DNA from 2 places in the Bradyrhizobium sp. SZCCHNR1098 genome. Region 2 is predicted to be linked to the other one. Evidence: riboswitches for the same ligand, from Rfam matches in the RefSeq annotation. Region 2 holds a riboswitch; the other holds the start of a gene.
The links. A riboswitch is a leader RNA that binds a small molecule or an ion and turns the genes downstream of it on or off. The one in region 2 is predicted to bind S-adenosylmethionine.

Region 1: linked by a shared signal. The riboswitch ahead of QX135_RS10755 (homoserine O-acetyltransferase) and the one ahead of QX135_RS12340 (O-succinylhomoserine sulfhydrylase) in region 2 are both predicted to bind S-adenosylmethionine.

The regions. Positions count from the first base shown of each region.
Region 1 is NZ_JAUEXY010000004.1:72,633-80,406, forward strand. Features, by position in the region: gene QX135_RS10730 (hypothetical protein) at 1-70, shown strand, start outside; gene QX135_RS10735 (hypothetical protein) at 184-414, shown strand; gene QX135_RS10740 (S8 family serine peptidase) at 467-2,509, shown strand; gene QX135_RS10745 (GIY-YIG nuclease family protein) at 3,179-3,514, opposite strand; gene metW (methionine biosynthesis protein MetW) at 3,580-4,245, opposite strand; gene QX135_RS10755 (homoserine O-acetyltransferase) at 4,249-5,463, opposite strand; SAM riboswitch at 5,555-5,634, opposite strand; gene QX135_RS10760 (chorismate mutase) at 5,833-6,666, shown strand; gene hisC (histidinol-phosphate transaminase) at 6,704-7,774, shown strand, end outside.
Region 2 is NZ_JAUEXY010000004.1:418,691-426,464, reverse strand. Features, by position in the region: gene QX135_RS12345 (SGNH/GDSL hydrolase family protein) at 1-650, shown strand, start outside; gene QX135_RS12340 (O-succinylhomoserine sulfhydrylase) at 738-1,946, opposite strand; SAM riboswitch at 2,023-2,102, opposite strand; gene QX135_RS12335 (2'-deoxycytidine 5'-triphosphate deaminase) at 2,215-3,321, shown strand; gene QX135_RS12330 (MATE family efflux transporter) at 3,442-4,920, shown strand; gene QX135_RS12325 (SRPBCC family protein) at 4,937-5,338, opposite strand; gene QX135_RS12320 (VOC family protein) at 5,350-5,709, opposite strand; gene QX135_RS12315 (AraC family transcriptional regulator) at 5,761-6,600, opposite strand; gene QX135_RS12310 (methylated-DNA--[protein]-cysteine S-methyltransferase) at 6,677-7,249, opposite strand; gene QX135_RS12305 (SPW repeat protein) at 7,474-7,774, opposite strand, start outside.

The sequences.
Region 1 (7,774 bases), 350 kb from region 2:
GACCGGCCTCAACATCGGGCACACGCTCGGCATCTTCAGCACCGGCCAGCCCACCGGCACGATGCACTAGGACGACCGATTGGAAGCAACGACCCGCGACATCGCAACGCGGGTCCAAGAGAGTGAAGCGGTGGGCGCACGAAAAGTCCGCCCACCGCCGACCTGACATGGAGGGAACGACGCATGGCGGATCCGAACTCAGAACAGGAATTCATCGTGCAAGGCGAGCCGGTCAAGTCCGGCCAGCTCGCTGATCACTTGAGCCGCGAGCCCAGCGTGAAACGCGTCGGTCAGGTCGCACCTGACGTCGTCATCCTGTCGATGACGAAGAGCCAGGCCGATCGCCTCCGATCGACTTTCAGCACGATCGTGGTGGAGCCGAACGCTCCGCTGAAACCCTTTGGCGCCGGCTGACTTCAGCGGCGCCTCCCGACGATGTCACGAGCGAGGATGAAGGAGCCCGCAAATGGCCGCACGAAGCAAGCCTGAAATCTCGGATCAGAAGGATGCGGCCGGCTCGGCCGTCAACGGCACCGGAGCACAACCCGGAGCGGCGCAGCCGTCAGCCGAGGCCGCTGCCGCACCGCAGGCCGCAGCACGGGTGACCGCCGCATCAGCCCCAGCCGCACAAGGGATCAGCCGCAGCGACGGCGGCACGGCGGCGCCAGCAACGGGTCAACCCGGCGCAACGATCTCGCAACGGCGGGCGCAGTACATTCTGGCACCGCGCCAGCAGATGGGGCTTGGGACCTTCAGCGCCGACTTCATCGTCCAGCAACTGACAAACAGCCCCGACATCGACGTGGTGAAGACAATTCAGCCGCCGCGCCTGCTCGGATTTCAGAGCGCCGACCCGGGACAAGCACCGCTCGGCCCGATGGTGCTGGCCCGAATGGCGCCCGACAAGGCCGAATTGCTGAAGGCCCAGGCCGGAGCACGGCTCGCGGTCGAGCGCGATGCGCCGCTCACCTACATGCTCGATCCGAGCGTCCCCCAGATGCCGGCGCCGCATCAGCTTCCCAATCCCGGCGTTCTCATTCCCTTGGCCGACGGGTTCTCGACGACGATCGAAGTGGTCGGCGAGAGCGGCCCGCTGGCGGAGGTGGAAGTGTACGTGTTCGGCAGCGTGTGGCCGGTTCAGGGCGTCACCGACGCCAGCGGCCGCGTCACGCTCAAGATTCAGGGCGAGACGCCCGACACCATCCGCTCGATCCTGATCAAGCCGCGAGTCGATTACTGGACCTTCTGGCTCGATCGTCCGCAACTGACCCCCGACAGCGTGAACCGCATCGCCGCGAAGACGCTCGGCGCCTATCTGCGCGGATTTCCCGGCCAGCAATTGCTGGGTTGGGGCCAGCGCGCGATGGGCCTCGATCGCCTGCCCCTCGCCTATAACGGCGCGGGAGTGAAGATTGCGGTGATCGATTCCGGCGCCGCGCCGACGCATCGCAATCTGCACGGCGTTACGATCGGCAAGAGCATCGTCGGCAATGATCCCGCGAGTTGGACCGTCGATACCATCGGTCACGGCTCGCATTGCGCCGGGATCATCGCCGGCGGACCGATCGGCTCCGGCGGCGGCATTCGCGGCTTCGCTCCGGCGGCCGAAATCCATGTCTGCCGGATCTTCCCGGGCGGCCGGTTCAGCGATCTCGTCTCGGCGCTCGACTACTGCATGGAGAATGGCATCGACGTCGCCAACATGAGTCTGGGCGGCGGCGAGCCGTCGCAGATCATCGAGGAGCGGATCTTGCGGGCCAAGCAGATGGGCCTTGCCTGTATCGTCGCCGCGGGAAACTCGTCGGGGCCGGTCCAGTTTCCGGGCTCGACGCCGCATTGCCTGGCGGTCGCCGCGATGGGCAAATGGGGCGAGTTTCCCGAGGACAGCTTCCACGCCCAGCAGGGGTTGGACGGCTTCCGGAGCGCCGACGGATATTTTCCGGCGAAGTTCAGTTGCTTCGGGCCGGAGATCGACGTCTGCGCGCCGGGCGTCGGCATCGTGTCCTCGCTGCCGGCGGATGGCTTCGGGGCCTGGGACGGCACCTCGATGGCGACGCCGCACGTCACCGGCCTCGCCGCGCTCGTGCTGGCGCATCATCCCGACTTCAAGGGCCAGTTCGCGACACGCGACGCGCGGCGTGTGGAGCGGCTGTTCCAGATCCTGAAGGAGACATCGACGCCGCTGCAGTTCGGCGATCCCAACCGTTCGGGAGCCGGACTGCCGAACGCGATGCGCGCACTCGGCCTGGAAGCGGGCGTGGCCTCCGCGCCCACGGCCGATCCCTCGCTCGACGTTCTCCGTCGCCTGCTGGGACTGGCGCGCGGCGAGGCGCAGAGCGGCGCGACGTCTCCGACGCTGGTGCCGCAGGCGCCCAATGGCAAGCTCAACGGAGCCGGTTCGGTTGCCAGGGGCCCGGCAACGACGACCAGCGAGTGGTCCAGCCCGGCGGTCGGTGATCCCAGTCCGGCGCAGATCCGCGACATCATGCACAAGGTCGGCTTGCTGTAGATCACGGGGCAAGCCGTAGGAACGGCATCAGACGTTGCACGACGGGCAGTTTGCGCATGAGCCTCATGCACGGACTGCCCGTCGTGTTAGTTTGTCGCACGATCGCGGCTTGCGTCGTCGGCCAAATCAAGCGCAGATTTCCGCCCGTCCCGCCTCACTGCAAGAGGGGCGTATCGCGGTCGTCACGAACGCTGAGGTGGGATGCGGTGGGCGTGTCGGATTGCGCGTGGGGCTTCCTCGCGCGGACGAGCAATTCCGGCACGCACGGTCAAGTCGCGCGGTCCTGATACCCCGATGCTGGTATCCAGCGCGATGCGCGCAAGCGCATTGCGCGACACGGTGGCCAAAAAGCCCGGCGCACCGAGGAGAATGCGAAGCAGCCGTTCAACCATCGCGCAGGGAAGGCCGGGTGTTCCGGCTCGTACCTGTGGTTCCTGCCGCCTGCATTTTTTCCGCAGGCGGGCCATGGGTGCGGCCAGCATCCGGCCTTCCCTGCGCCTCTTCGCTATCGGAGGCGATGCATGACGCATAGCTCGGGCGCGAAGGTGCCGCGGGGATGCGCAGCCTTGTCTCAACCGCCATCGGCTCTTTGAAAAGTGAAATCCCGCCACCCCAAGCTCGTCATGGCCGGGCTTGTCCCGGCCATCCACGTCCGTCCTCGTGCGCGCCTCAAGCTGTGATCCTATCGTAGAGATCATCCCAGCTGGGATTGCTCGCAAGGATCATTCCAACCTTCCAGGCGCGCGACCAATGCGTGATGTTGTGCTCCCGTTGGATCGCGCTCTGAATGTCGTCGAAGACTTCAAAGTACACCAATCGCGTCAAGCCATACCGCCTGGTGAAGCCATCAACCAAGCCGGATCGATGCTGAAAGACACGGCGCACGAGATCGCTGGTCACGCCGACATAGAGCGCACCGTTGGGACGATTAGTCATGAAGTACACGTAGCCGCCCGCCATCTCGCCATACTGCAAGACGTGGATGGCCGGGACAAGCCCGGCCATGACGGCCGAGAGAGCGGGCCACAAACTTCAACAAGGCCCCGGGGCTGCGGTCGCCCCCCGTCTCCCTACCGCCCCTTCTCCGCCCTGCTCAGAAGAAACACCCCCTGCTCGCCGAACATGTTCCAGAACCACCAGGGCATGGCGACACGCAAGGGGCGGCCGTAACTATCAAGTGCGACGGCGCGCTCCATCTTGACGCCGATCTCGTCGCAGAGCTGCACGAAGTCCTTGATGGTGCAGAAATGGATGTTCGGCGTGTCGTACCAGGTGAAAGGCAGATTGTCGGTGCGCGGCATGTGGCCGCCGACCAGCAGCTGCAGCCGCAGCCGCCAGAAGCCGAAATTCGGGAAGGTGACGATGGCACGGCGGCCGATGCGCAGGAGATTTTCCAGCACCGTCTTGGGCCGCCGCGTCGCTTGCAGGGTCTGCGACAGGACCACGTAGTCGAACGCATCGTCGGGATAATCGACGAGATCGGTGTCAGCATCGCCCTGCACCACCGCGAGGCCCTTGGCGACACAATGGTTGACGCCCTCGCGCGACAGCTCGATGCCGCGGCCGTCGATGCCGCGGCTCTCGAGCAGCTGCAGCAGGTCACCGTCGCCGCAGCCGATGTCGAGCACCTTGGAGCCGCTCTCGACCATGCCGGCGATCAGGAGATGATCGGGCCGATAGGCCAGCACCTCGCCGCCGGAGAATCCGTTCAGCGGCAGCACACCCTGCATGCTCATGTCTCAGCCTCCCGTCGCGACCTTGAGGCCGCGCGCCTTGCCGGCGGAATCGAGAAAAGCGCTGGCGATCTCGAAGAACTCGGGGACGTCGAGCAGGAACGCGTCGTGCCCCCTGTCGGTCTCGATCTCGGCAAACGACACGCGCGCGCTGGACGCGTTGAGCGCATGCACCAGCGCCCGCGACTCCGAAGTCGGAAACAGCCAGTCGCTGGTGAAGGACACCACGCAAAAGCGCGTCTTGATGCCGCGGAACGCCGCCGCCAGCACGCCATCGTGGTCGCCGGCGATGTCGAAATAGTCCATCGCCCGCGTCAGATAGAGATAGGAGTTGGCGTCGAAGCGCTCGACGAAGGACGAGCCCTGATAGCGCAGATAGCTCTCGACCTGGAAGTCGGCGTCGAACGAGAACGTCGGCAACTCGCGGTCTTGCATGCGGCGGCCGAACTTGCGATGCAGGGCGGCATCCGACAGATAAGTGATATGCGCGGCCATCCGTGCCACCGCGAGGCCGCGATGCGGATGAGTGCCCTTGTCGCCGTAGCGGCCGTGGTCCCAGTCGGGATCGGCCATGACGGCCTGGCGGCCGAGCTCGTGGAAGGCGATGTTCTGTGCCGAGTGCCGCGTCGCGCAGGCGATCGCGAGCGTGGCGAACACGCGCTGCGGATAGGCCACCGTCCATTGCAGCGCCTGCATGCCGCCCATCGAGCCGCCGACCACGGCGAACAGCGTGTCGATGCCGAGATGGTCGATCAGCATCGCCTGCGCCCGCACCATGTCGGGGATGGTGATGATCGGGAAATCGAGCCCCCAGACCTTGCCGGTCGCAGGGTTCAGCGAGGCCGGGCCGGTCGAGCCCATGCAGCCGCCAATCACGTTCGAGCAGATGATGAAATAGCGGCTGGGATCGAGCGGACGGCCGGGGCCGACCAGCGTCTCCCACCAGCCCGGCTTGCCGGTGACCGGATGACGGTTGGCGACGTGCTGGTCGCCGGTCAGCGCGTGGCAGACCAGGACCGCGTTCGACTTGTCGGCGTTGAGCTCGCCATAGGTCTGGTAGGCGATCTGGAACGGCGACAGGTCGACGCCGCAATCGAGCCTGAGCGGCTTGTCGGCACCGAACTGCGCGACCAGCGAGCTCGGATGATCGACCTCGTGCGAGCGCTCTTCGGGCGCAATCGTGCGCAGCGCGGAGGTGGGTTTCGGCGTCAGGCCTGTCATGTCTCTCACCCCGGCCATCCGGCAAGGGCTCCCGAACCACGTGACACATCAGGCCATGAAAAACCCGGCCTGAACTGGGGTTCGGCCGGGATCGATAACGTCCCCGGCCTGTTTAGCGAGTTTTTTAACGTGGCTGCAAGCCGGCCGGCTCAAATGACCACGGAACAGGCAGAAACTAGTCCCGCGGGCGCTCCTCGTCAAGGCAAGCTCGGGTTGACCGCCGATCGGGCGCCCCATGGCTGCAGGTCAGCCAAGCCTAGGCAGCACGAGGTAAACTTGCTGTTGCGCACGTCCCCCGCATCGGAGAGAACGGCATCCGTTCCAGTCCGCCGCGCGTTGACCCGCGGCCTGCGAAGAGTGACCCTGCCCATGTCGACCCCGCCGCCAGCCCCTCCCTCGCTCGCCGATTTGCGCAAGGAGATCGACGCGATCGACGAGCAGGTCCATCAGCTCCTGATGAACAGGGCCGACATCATCGACCGGCTGATCAAGGTCAAGAAGACCCAGGAGGTCGGCTCGGCGTTCCGCCCGGCGCGAGAGGCCGACATGATGCGGCGCCTGGTGCAGCGCCATCGCGGCATCCTGCCGCTCGACACCGTCGAGGGCATCTGGCGCGTGATCGTCTCGACGTTCACTTACGTGCAGGCGCCGTTCTCGGTTCACGCCGACGTGTCGGTCGGCGAATCCGCGATGCGCGATTCCGCCAGGTTCCATTTCGGCTTCGTGGTGCCTTATGTCGCCCATTTCAGCGCCCAGGCCGCCGTCGAAGCCGTGGCGCGCTCGAAGGGCGATCTCGCGCTGGTGTCGACGACCTCGGGGCATACGCCGTGGTGGATCACGCTGGAGCCCGCGGGCGCGCCGAAGATCATCGCGCGGATGCCGTTCATCGAGCGGGCCGACCATCCGGCGGCGCTGCCGGTGTTCGCGATCTCGCGCGTCGCGGACGACGCGCTGGTGCTGGAGGTCGAGACCTGGAGCATCCGCGTCTCCGGCTGGAATGCGCAGGTGTCCCGCGCGCTGTCGCCGCTCGCCGACGTCATCGCGGTGCCCGATACCGCCTTCGACGGCGCGGCGCTGTTGGTGTCGATCGAGTCGCCGTCGAACCTCGACAAGATCAAGGCTGCCCTGATCGCGGCGGGCGCCTCGGTCCGCTCGACGGCCCTCGTCGGCGGCCATGCGAAACGCTATACGGTTCCCAGCTGAGACGCCCCGCGCCAGTGATGATTTTCCGGAGTTGACGATGAACCGCCCCGTGCCGAATCCCGGCATCCTCGAGATTGCGCCCTACACGCCGGGCAAGAGCCCGAAGCCCGAGCCGGGCCGCAAGGTGTTCAAGCTGTCGGCGAACGAGACTCCGTTCGGTCCTTCACCCAAGGCGATCGACGCCTTCAAGAGCGCGGCCACGCATCTGGAGGATTATCCGGAAGGCACCTCGCGGGTGCTGCGCGAGGCGATCGGCCGCACCTATGGCCTCGATCCCGGCCGCATCGTCTGCGGCGCCGGCTCCGACGAGATCCTGAATCTGCTGGCACACACCTTTCTCGGGCAAGGCGACGAGGCGATCTCCACCGCGCACGGCTTCCTGGTCTATCCGATCGCGACCATGGGCTGCGGCGCCAGGAACGTGGTTGCCGCCGAGACCGAGTATCGCACCGACGTCGACGCGATCCTGGCCGCGGTGACGCCGCGCACCAAGCTCGTGTGGCTCGCCAATCCGAACAACCCGACCGGCACCTACATCCCGTTCGACGAGGTCAAGCGGCTGCGCGCCGGCCTTCCCTCGCATGTCGTGCTGGTGCTCGACGCCGCCTATGCCGACTACGTCTCGCGCAACGATTATGAGTTCGGGATCGAGCTGGTCGCGACGACCGAGAACACCGTCGTCACCCACACCTTTTCCAAGATCCACGGCCTCGCGGCGCTCCGCGTCGGCTGGATGTTCGGCCCCGCGCCCATCGTCGATGCGATCAACCGAATCCGTGGGCCGTTCAACGTCTCCTCGCCGGCGATGCTCGCCGCGGTCGCCGCGATCGAGGACACCGCGCATCAGCAGATGTCGAAGACGCATACGGAAACGTGGCGCAACTGGCTGACCGAGGAGATCGGCAAGCTCGGGCTGAAGGTGACGCCGAGCGTCACCAATTTCATCCTGATCCACTTCCCGACCGACAAGGGCAAGACCGCGGTCGAGGCCGACGCATTCCTGACCCGGCGCGGCCTCGTGCTGCGCGCGCTCGCCAACTACAAGCTGCCGAACGCGCTGCGCATGACGATCGGCACCGAGGAAGCCAATCGTCTGGTCGTGGAGGCT
Region 2 (7,774 bases):
CCTCCGGCCTGCCGGTCGTCATCGTCGCCTTCGGCTCGTCGTCGACGCAGGGCTATGGCGCGAGCGCGCCGGACTACACCTATCCGAATCGGCTCGCCGCGCAGCTGCGCCGGCAATATCCGATGGTCGACATCAGCGTCATCAATGCCGGCGTCGGCGGCGAGGATGCGCCGGAGATGATGAAGCGGCTGGAGACGTCGGTGATCGACCGGCATCCGGATCTCGTGATCTGGCAGGTCGGCACCAATGCCGTGCTGCGCGATCTCGATCCCGCCGAGACCGCCAAGCTGGTCGATGACGGCGTCGCCAAGATCCAGGCGGCGGCCTCCGATGTCGTGCTGGTCGACCTGCAATATTCGCCGCGCGTCAACGAGCGCTCGGAGAACGCCAGCCGCATGAACAAGCTGCTCGGGCGTATCGCCGAGCTGCATCACGCCGGCATCTTCCCCCGCTTCGAGGTGATGCGCGACTGGCACGAGCGGCAGGCGATCCCGATCAACGAGTTCGTGATCTCGGACGGTCTGCACATGAGCGATTGGGGCTACGCCTGCTTCGCCCAGCTGCTCGGCGACGACATCATCCGCTCGGTCGGCCAGGTCAAGCTCGGCATCAACACGCCGGCCAACGTGCTGACCTATCGGCCGATGTGAGAGTGGCGAGTAGGGAATAGCGAGTAGCGAGTAGCGAATAGGATGCAATCGGTACGCCCTATTCGCCATTCTCTATGCGGCCATTCGCTACGCGGCCCTCAGGGCCGCATCCAGATCCTCGATCAGATCGTCGGCATGCTCGAGCCCGGCGGAGAAGCGGATGAAGCCCTCGCTGATGCCGAGCTCGGCGCGCGCCTCCGGCGTCAGCCGCTGGTGCGTCGTCGTCGCCGGATGCGTGACCAGCGTCTTGGCGTCGCCGAGATTGTTGGAGATGCGCGCGAGCTTCAAGCCGTTGAGCGTGCGGAACGCGCCGGCCTTGCCGCCCTTCACCTCGAAGCCGACCAGCGTCGAGCCGGCGCGCATCTGCTTGCGCACGGTCGCCGCCTGCGGATGGTCCTCGCGACCGGGATAGATCAGCCGCGAGATCTTCGGATGCGCCGCGAGAAAGTCGGCCACCTTCGCCGCCGTCTCGGTCTGCGCGCGCACGCGCACCGCCAAGGTCTCCAGGCCCTTGAGCAGGACCCAGGCGTTGAACGGCGAGATCGACGGACCGGTCTGGCGCATGAAATTGTGGATGTGCTCGGCGATGAACGCCTCCGACGACAGGATCACGCCGCCGAGGCAGCGGCCCTGGCCATCGATGTGCTTGGTCGCGGAATACACCACGACGTCGGCGCCGAGCGCGAGCGGGCTCTGCCAGATCGGGGTCGCGAACACGTTGTCGACGATCAGTCGCGCGCCACGGGCGTGCGCGATCTCGGCGATCGCGGGAATGTCCATCACGTCGAGCGTCGGATTGGTCGGGCTCTCCAGGAAGAACGACTTGGTGTTCGGCCTGACCGCCTTCTGCCATTGGTCGAGGTCGAGCCCATCGACCAGGGTCGATTCGATGCCGTAGCGCGGCAAGAGATCTTCGACGACGTAGCGGCACGAGCCGAACAGCGCCTTGGCGGCGACGACGTGATCGCCGGCACGGAGGGGAGCGAGGATTGCCGTGGTGACTGCGGCCATGCCGGTTGCGGCCGAGCGGCAGGCCTCGGCGCCCTCGAGCTCGATCATGCGGCGCTCGAACATTGCCGTGGTCGGGTTGGAGAAGCGCGAATAGATGAAGCCGGGATCCTCGCCCTTGAAGCGCGCCTCGCACTCCTCGGCGGTGGCGTAGACGAAGCCTTGCGTCAGATAGAGCGCCTCGGCGGTCTCGCCGAATTCGGAACGCAAGGTGCCGGAATGCACCAGGCGGGTTTCAGGACGATAGCGGGCGAACGACGCCGGGGCCTTCGCGGGGGACTTCGACATGTGACCTCCATCGTGACCACCGCCTCCAGCGATGGGCACAAAAAAACCGGCCTGGGAAAACTCCTCACGGCCGGGATCACAATCGTCCCCGGCCTGTTTAGCGACTTATTTAACGTGGCTGCAAGCCGGCCGGCTCAAATCACCACGGGATAAGTCGTGCTCATAGTCGCAACCGGCCTTTCCGTCAAGCCAGCCATCGGATAACCGGTAAAAAGACCCTATATAGGCTCGATAAGCCGCCGTTCCGGCGCCTGCAAAGGATCAGGTCTTGCCGTTTTCGCTCAGCCCCGACGCCCACGGCATCCTCCCCGATCGCATGATCGTGGCGATGGCGGAGGCTGGCCTGATCATCCCCGCATACGATTTTGTCGAAAGCCAGATCCAGCCGGCGAGCCTGGACCTGCGGCTCGGCGACATCGCCTATCGCGTGCGGGCAAGCTTTCTGCCCGGGCCGGGCGCGACGGTCGCCGAGCGTATCGACGAGTTGAAGCTGCACGAATTCGCGCTCGCCGACGGCGCAGTGCTGGAGACCAACTGCGTCTACATCGTGCCGCTCTTGGAGAGTCTCGCGCTGCCGAAGGACATCGTCGCGGCCGCCAATCCGAAGAGCTCGACCGGGCGGCTCGACGTGTTCACCCGCGTGATCGCCGACGGCACGCGACGGTTCGACATGATCGGAGCCGGCTATCACGGTCCGCTCTACGCCGAGATCAGCCCGAAGACGTTTCCCGTTTTGCTGCGCGAAGGCTCGCGCCTGTCCCAGGTCCGCTTCCGCTACCGCGACGCGGTTCTGTCGGAGGACGAACTGATCGCGCTGCATCAGGCCGAGCGGCTGGTGGATCGCGATGATGCGGATCTCGTCGGCGGCGTCGCTCTTTCCGTCGACCTGTCCGGCAGCAATGCCAACGGCTATGTGGGCTATCGCGCCAAGCGCCATACCGGCGTCGTCGACGTCGACCGCCGCGCCGGCTATGCTGTGGAGGAGTTCTGGGAGCCGATCAAGGCGCGCCCCGACGGCAGCCTCATTCTCGATCCCGGCGAGTTCTACATCCTGGCTTCGAAGGAGGCCGTGCAGGTGCCGCCGGACTACGCCGCCGAGATGGTGCCGTTCGATCCGCTCGTGGGCGAATTCCGTGTCCACTATGCCGGCTTCTTCGATCCCGGCTTCGGCTATGCCGGCGCCGGCGGGCAGGGCTCGCGCGCGGTGCTCGAGGTGCGCTCGCGCGAGGTGCCGTTCATCCTCGAGCACGGTCAGATCGTCGGCCGCCTCGTCTATGAGAAGATGCTGGCCCGGCCGAACGCGATGTATGGCAGCCGCATCGGCTCCAACTACCAGGCCCAGGGCCTGAAGCTCTCCAAGCACTTCCGCCTCTAGGCCCGGCTGCGCGCTGACCGCGCACCCCCAATGCGCCCGCTGCACGGGGCGCGGCCCGGCGGTGTGCTAGGAGGAACGACAAAGGTCCCGCCAGATGGCGCGGCCAAACGGGGAGCGAGCATGTCCGAGATCGGCTTGGCCGACAGTCCGGTCGGCGAGGGGCGTACGTTGCCGCCCATCGCGAAGCCGGTTCGGAATGCGCTCGTCGACGGACCCATTCTGCGCACCCTGCTGTCGCTGGCCTGGCCCAACATCATCGCGAACACGGCAGGCACCTGCGTCGTCATCGCCGAGACCTCCTATATCGGCCGGCTCGGTATCGAGGCGCTGGCGGCGATGGCACTAGTGTTCCCGCTGGTGATCCTGACCATGACGATGTCCGGCGGCGCCATGGGCGGCGGCGTGGCCTCGGCGATCGCGCGGGCGCTCGGCGCCGGCGACACCGAACGGGCCTCGACCCTCGCCACGCACGCGCTGCTGATTGCGCTGTTGTTCGGCGCGACCTTCATGGTCGGCATGCTGGTGTTCGGTCCCGCTTTGCTGGAGGTGCTCGGCGGCCGCGGCGCGGTGCTGAGCCATGCCACAGCCTATCTGCAGATCTTCTTCGGCGGCGCCATCCTGCCCTGGCTGATGAACTCGATGGCCGGCATCCTGCGCGGCACCGGCAACATGAAGCTGCCGTCGTTCATGATCCTCAGTTCGGCGCTGCTGCAGATCGTATTGGGCGGCACGCTCAGCCTGGTCCTCGGGCTCGGCATGCGCGGCGTCGCCGCCGGCGCGCTGCTGGCTTTCTGCGTCAGCATCTCGGTGATGGGCTGGTACCTGTTCTCCGGCCGCGCGCGCGTGCGGCCGAAGCTGCGGGGCCTGAAGATCAGCCGCGCGATGTTCGCCGACATCCTCAAGGTCGGCGCCATCGCCTGCTTCTCGCCGCTGCAATCCGTGCTGTCGATCGCGATCTTCACGCACATGCTGGCATCGTTCGGCACCGCCGTGCTGGCCGGCTACGGCATCGGCGCACGGCTCGAATTCATGGTGACCACTGTCGCGTTCTCCGTCGGCATGGCCTCGGTGCCGATGGTCGGCATGGCGATCGGTGCGGAAAGAATCGCGCGTGCCCGCCGGATCGCCTGGACGGCGGGGCTGGTCTCTTTCGCGTCGGTGGGTGCGCTGTCGACGCTGATCGCGATCGTCCCGCAATTGTGGGTCGACATCTTCACCCAGGACGAGAGCGCGCGCAGCGCCGGCCGGCACTATCTGCAGGTCGCAGCGCCAATGTATGCCTTCATCGGCCTGGCGATCTCGATGTACTTCTCCTCACAGGGCGCGGCCAGGGTGATCGGTCCGGTGTTGGCACAGACGGTGCGGCTCGTCTTCATCGCCGCAGGCGGTAGCTATCTGCTGAGCCATGCCGCGACCGAGGGCGACTTCTTCATGCTGGCGGCGTCCTCGATGGTCCTGCTCGGAGTGCTGACGCTCGCCACCGTCATGCTCACCCGCTGGGGCCCGAAGCCGGCCGCAGCGCTGGAGCTGCGCCCGGCCGTGCTGGCGGTCGAGCTCGGCTCGGGGGCGCAGATCCCGCCATCTCCGCATGTCGGCTGACGGCTGCTCGGCTCGTCTAGGCGCCCAGCCCGCCTATGGCGTCCTGCATCGCGCGCGTGCCGAGCGCCATCTGCTGCTCGATATAGGGCGCGATGGCGTGCGGCAGCACGTCGGTGATCCAGAGCATCCGGCAACCCTGCGCGCCGTCGGGGATGATCTGCACGGACGCGTTGTGATGCGTCACGCGTTCGCTCTCGATCGTGTAGACCAGACGCTGCTGCGCCTCGTCGCAACTGACGAGGCGTTCGCGCGCCACATTGCCGTTGGCGAAGGTCACGATCCGGACGTCGCCGTCGAGCTGGCAATCGACGACGAAGCCGGGCGCCAGCCGGGTATGAACGGCGCCGAAGTCGCGCACGGCGTCCCAGACGGCGGCTGCGGAGGCTGCGATCGGGATGTCCTTCTGAATCGATGCCATGGCCGGGGACCTCACGGACACACGGCTTCGATGTTGTTGCCGTCGGGATCGATCAGGAAGGCGGCGTAGTAGGTCGGACTGTAGTCCGCGCGCGGCCCGGCGCCGCCATTGTCGCTGCCGCCGGCCTTCAGCCCCTCGCTGTGGAATCTGGCGACCGCCGCGTGGTCCCGGGCGCGGAACGCGATATGGGCGGCGCCTTTGCTGGCGCCCTTGTCGAGATACAGCCACAGCGCCGGCTCCCCCTTCGGGCCGATGCCCGCCGACGCCTCGTCCTTGGAGCAGAGGATGTGGCCGAGCGGCGCCAGCGCCGCTGTGTAGAAGCGGACGCTGGCGTCCAGATTGCCGACCTTGAGGCCGATATGATCGTACATCGATGATCTCCATGCTTCGCATGCGGCTGCCGCACGCGCTGGATCATCCAATCAATGGCGGCTGAGATGGTCTTGGAGAATCTTGCGCTCGCCGCGCGACGCCTTGCGAAACTTCGCCGGCGACACGCCGGCAGCGCGCGCGAAGGTGCGGGTGAAATTCGACAGATCGGCAAAACCCGAATCGTAGGCGATGGTGGTGACCGGCGTATCTTCCTCGCTGAGACGCCGCGCGGCGTGCCGCAAGCGGGAGCGGATCAGATATTGATGCGGCGTCACGCCGATCGTGGCCGCGAACAGCCGCAGGAAATGGAACGGGCTGACGCCGGCCTCACCAGCCGCAGCCGCCAGATCGATGTCGCGCGCCGCATTGTCGTCGATCCACAATGCGCTCTCGACCGCGCGCCGGCGATCGCGAAGGCTTGGCGTCGCCGCCCGTTCGTGCTGGCCCGTGGCGGTCGCGACGAAGCGGCTGGCGATGATCTGGCCAACCTCGTCCAGACCGAGGTCCTGCTCGCGCGCGGCGACGGCCTCCGCGAGCTCACCGAGGACCATGAGCTCCGGCAGCGGCGGCATCGCGCCAACCCGCCAAGCCTGCCTGTTGCCGCCGATCTCGTCGATGAGCGCATGATCGAAGAAGAATGACAGGCATTCGTCGCCGCAGACGTGATCGTGCGTGCACATGAACTCATCGCCGGGATGGCCCACCAGCAGCGAGCCGGTGACCAGCTCGAAGAAGCGGCCGCGGTGCCGACAGCCGAAGCTCCCCTTGCGCACATAGGACAGCGAGTAGCCGGAATACTGCTCGACATAGGGACGCTCGCCCGGAACCGCCGCACAGCGGAACTCGGAGACGGTGACGTCACGGCTTTCGAACAGGATGGTGGCGCTCATCCTGCAAATCTAGCGCATTGCGGATGAAAGAGGAGGGCTGCGTCCGAGATAATATCGCGCGCAGCGAGGCGCCCGCTTACGACGCGCGCGGCCGGTCGACCGCGAGAAACGCGTCGAACAACGTCAGGCCCGCATGAGGCCGTGCGCCTTCGAGCGACAGCAGCCGCCGTTTGGAGATGACGCCGCTGTTGGGCGACGGCTTGTCGAGACCGTTGCCGATGTCGCGCACGCGGTGACAGGGAACGATCAGCACGAGCGCATTCTTGCTCAGCGCCTGCGCGATCGAATTCAGCGCCTTGGGAACGTGCAGTTCGTCTGCGATCGCGTCGGCGCTGCGCGTCTCGCCGCGCGGAATGGCACGAATGCAATCGTAGACGCGCTGGTTGAATGGTGTCACGCCGCCGAGATCGAGCACGACATCGGAGAAGTCGACCTCCTGCCCGCGCAGCATGGCGGTGATGCCTTCGATGGCGAGTTCAATATTCGAACACGGGCGCTGCTCCCGCGCTTCGGGAAATTGGCGAAACAGGCGCCGCCGCGTCTCGATTTCCCGTGCTTCCGGCAGTTGTACGCCGGTGATTCCGGCATCGCTCCACGCAATGCCGCAACGGCCGAGGGCCGTATCAAAGATCGTATACCCACGCCCCATGACGCCACCCCAACCCCACGCCACATCATATCATCGTCACGATCGCCCGCATCAACTTTGTTTACAAAGTGTTAACAGCGCGGCGTGACCGGGGCGGGTTTGCCCTGATTTGGGTGATGGTTGTCAAGCGTCCCGTTGCGATCGTTGTCTGCGATCTCTGTCATCGGCATCGCGATCGCGGAATGCGGCGCAGCGCGCAGGCGAGGTGCGATCGACCAGAGGCGCTACGGCTGGCTCACCAATGCAGGCCTATCGCCAGCAAAATCAGGATCATGCGCAAGCCACAGTTCGAGCAGGCTCAGGAAGGTCACGGCGATCCCGATCGTGATGCTGACATGCATCGCCGACGTATGCACGAACCCGAGCAGCCACGGAGCTGCAATCAGCCACAATCCAAGCGCGACCTTCAGCCACTCCTCCCAATCGGCAAACGCCAGGAGGCCGCCGAGCGAGAGCACGACGACGGCAGCCCCCGCCAACGCAGCATCGATCCGGCCGGCGCTGCCGACAAAGCCGAACAGCCAG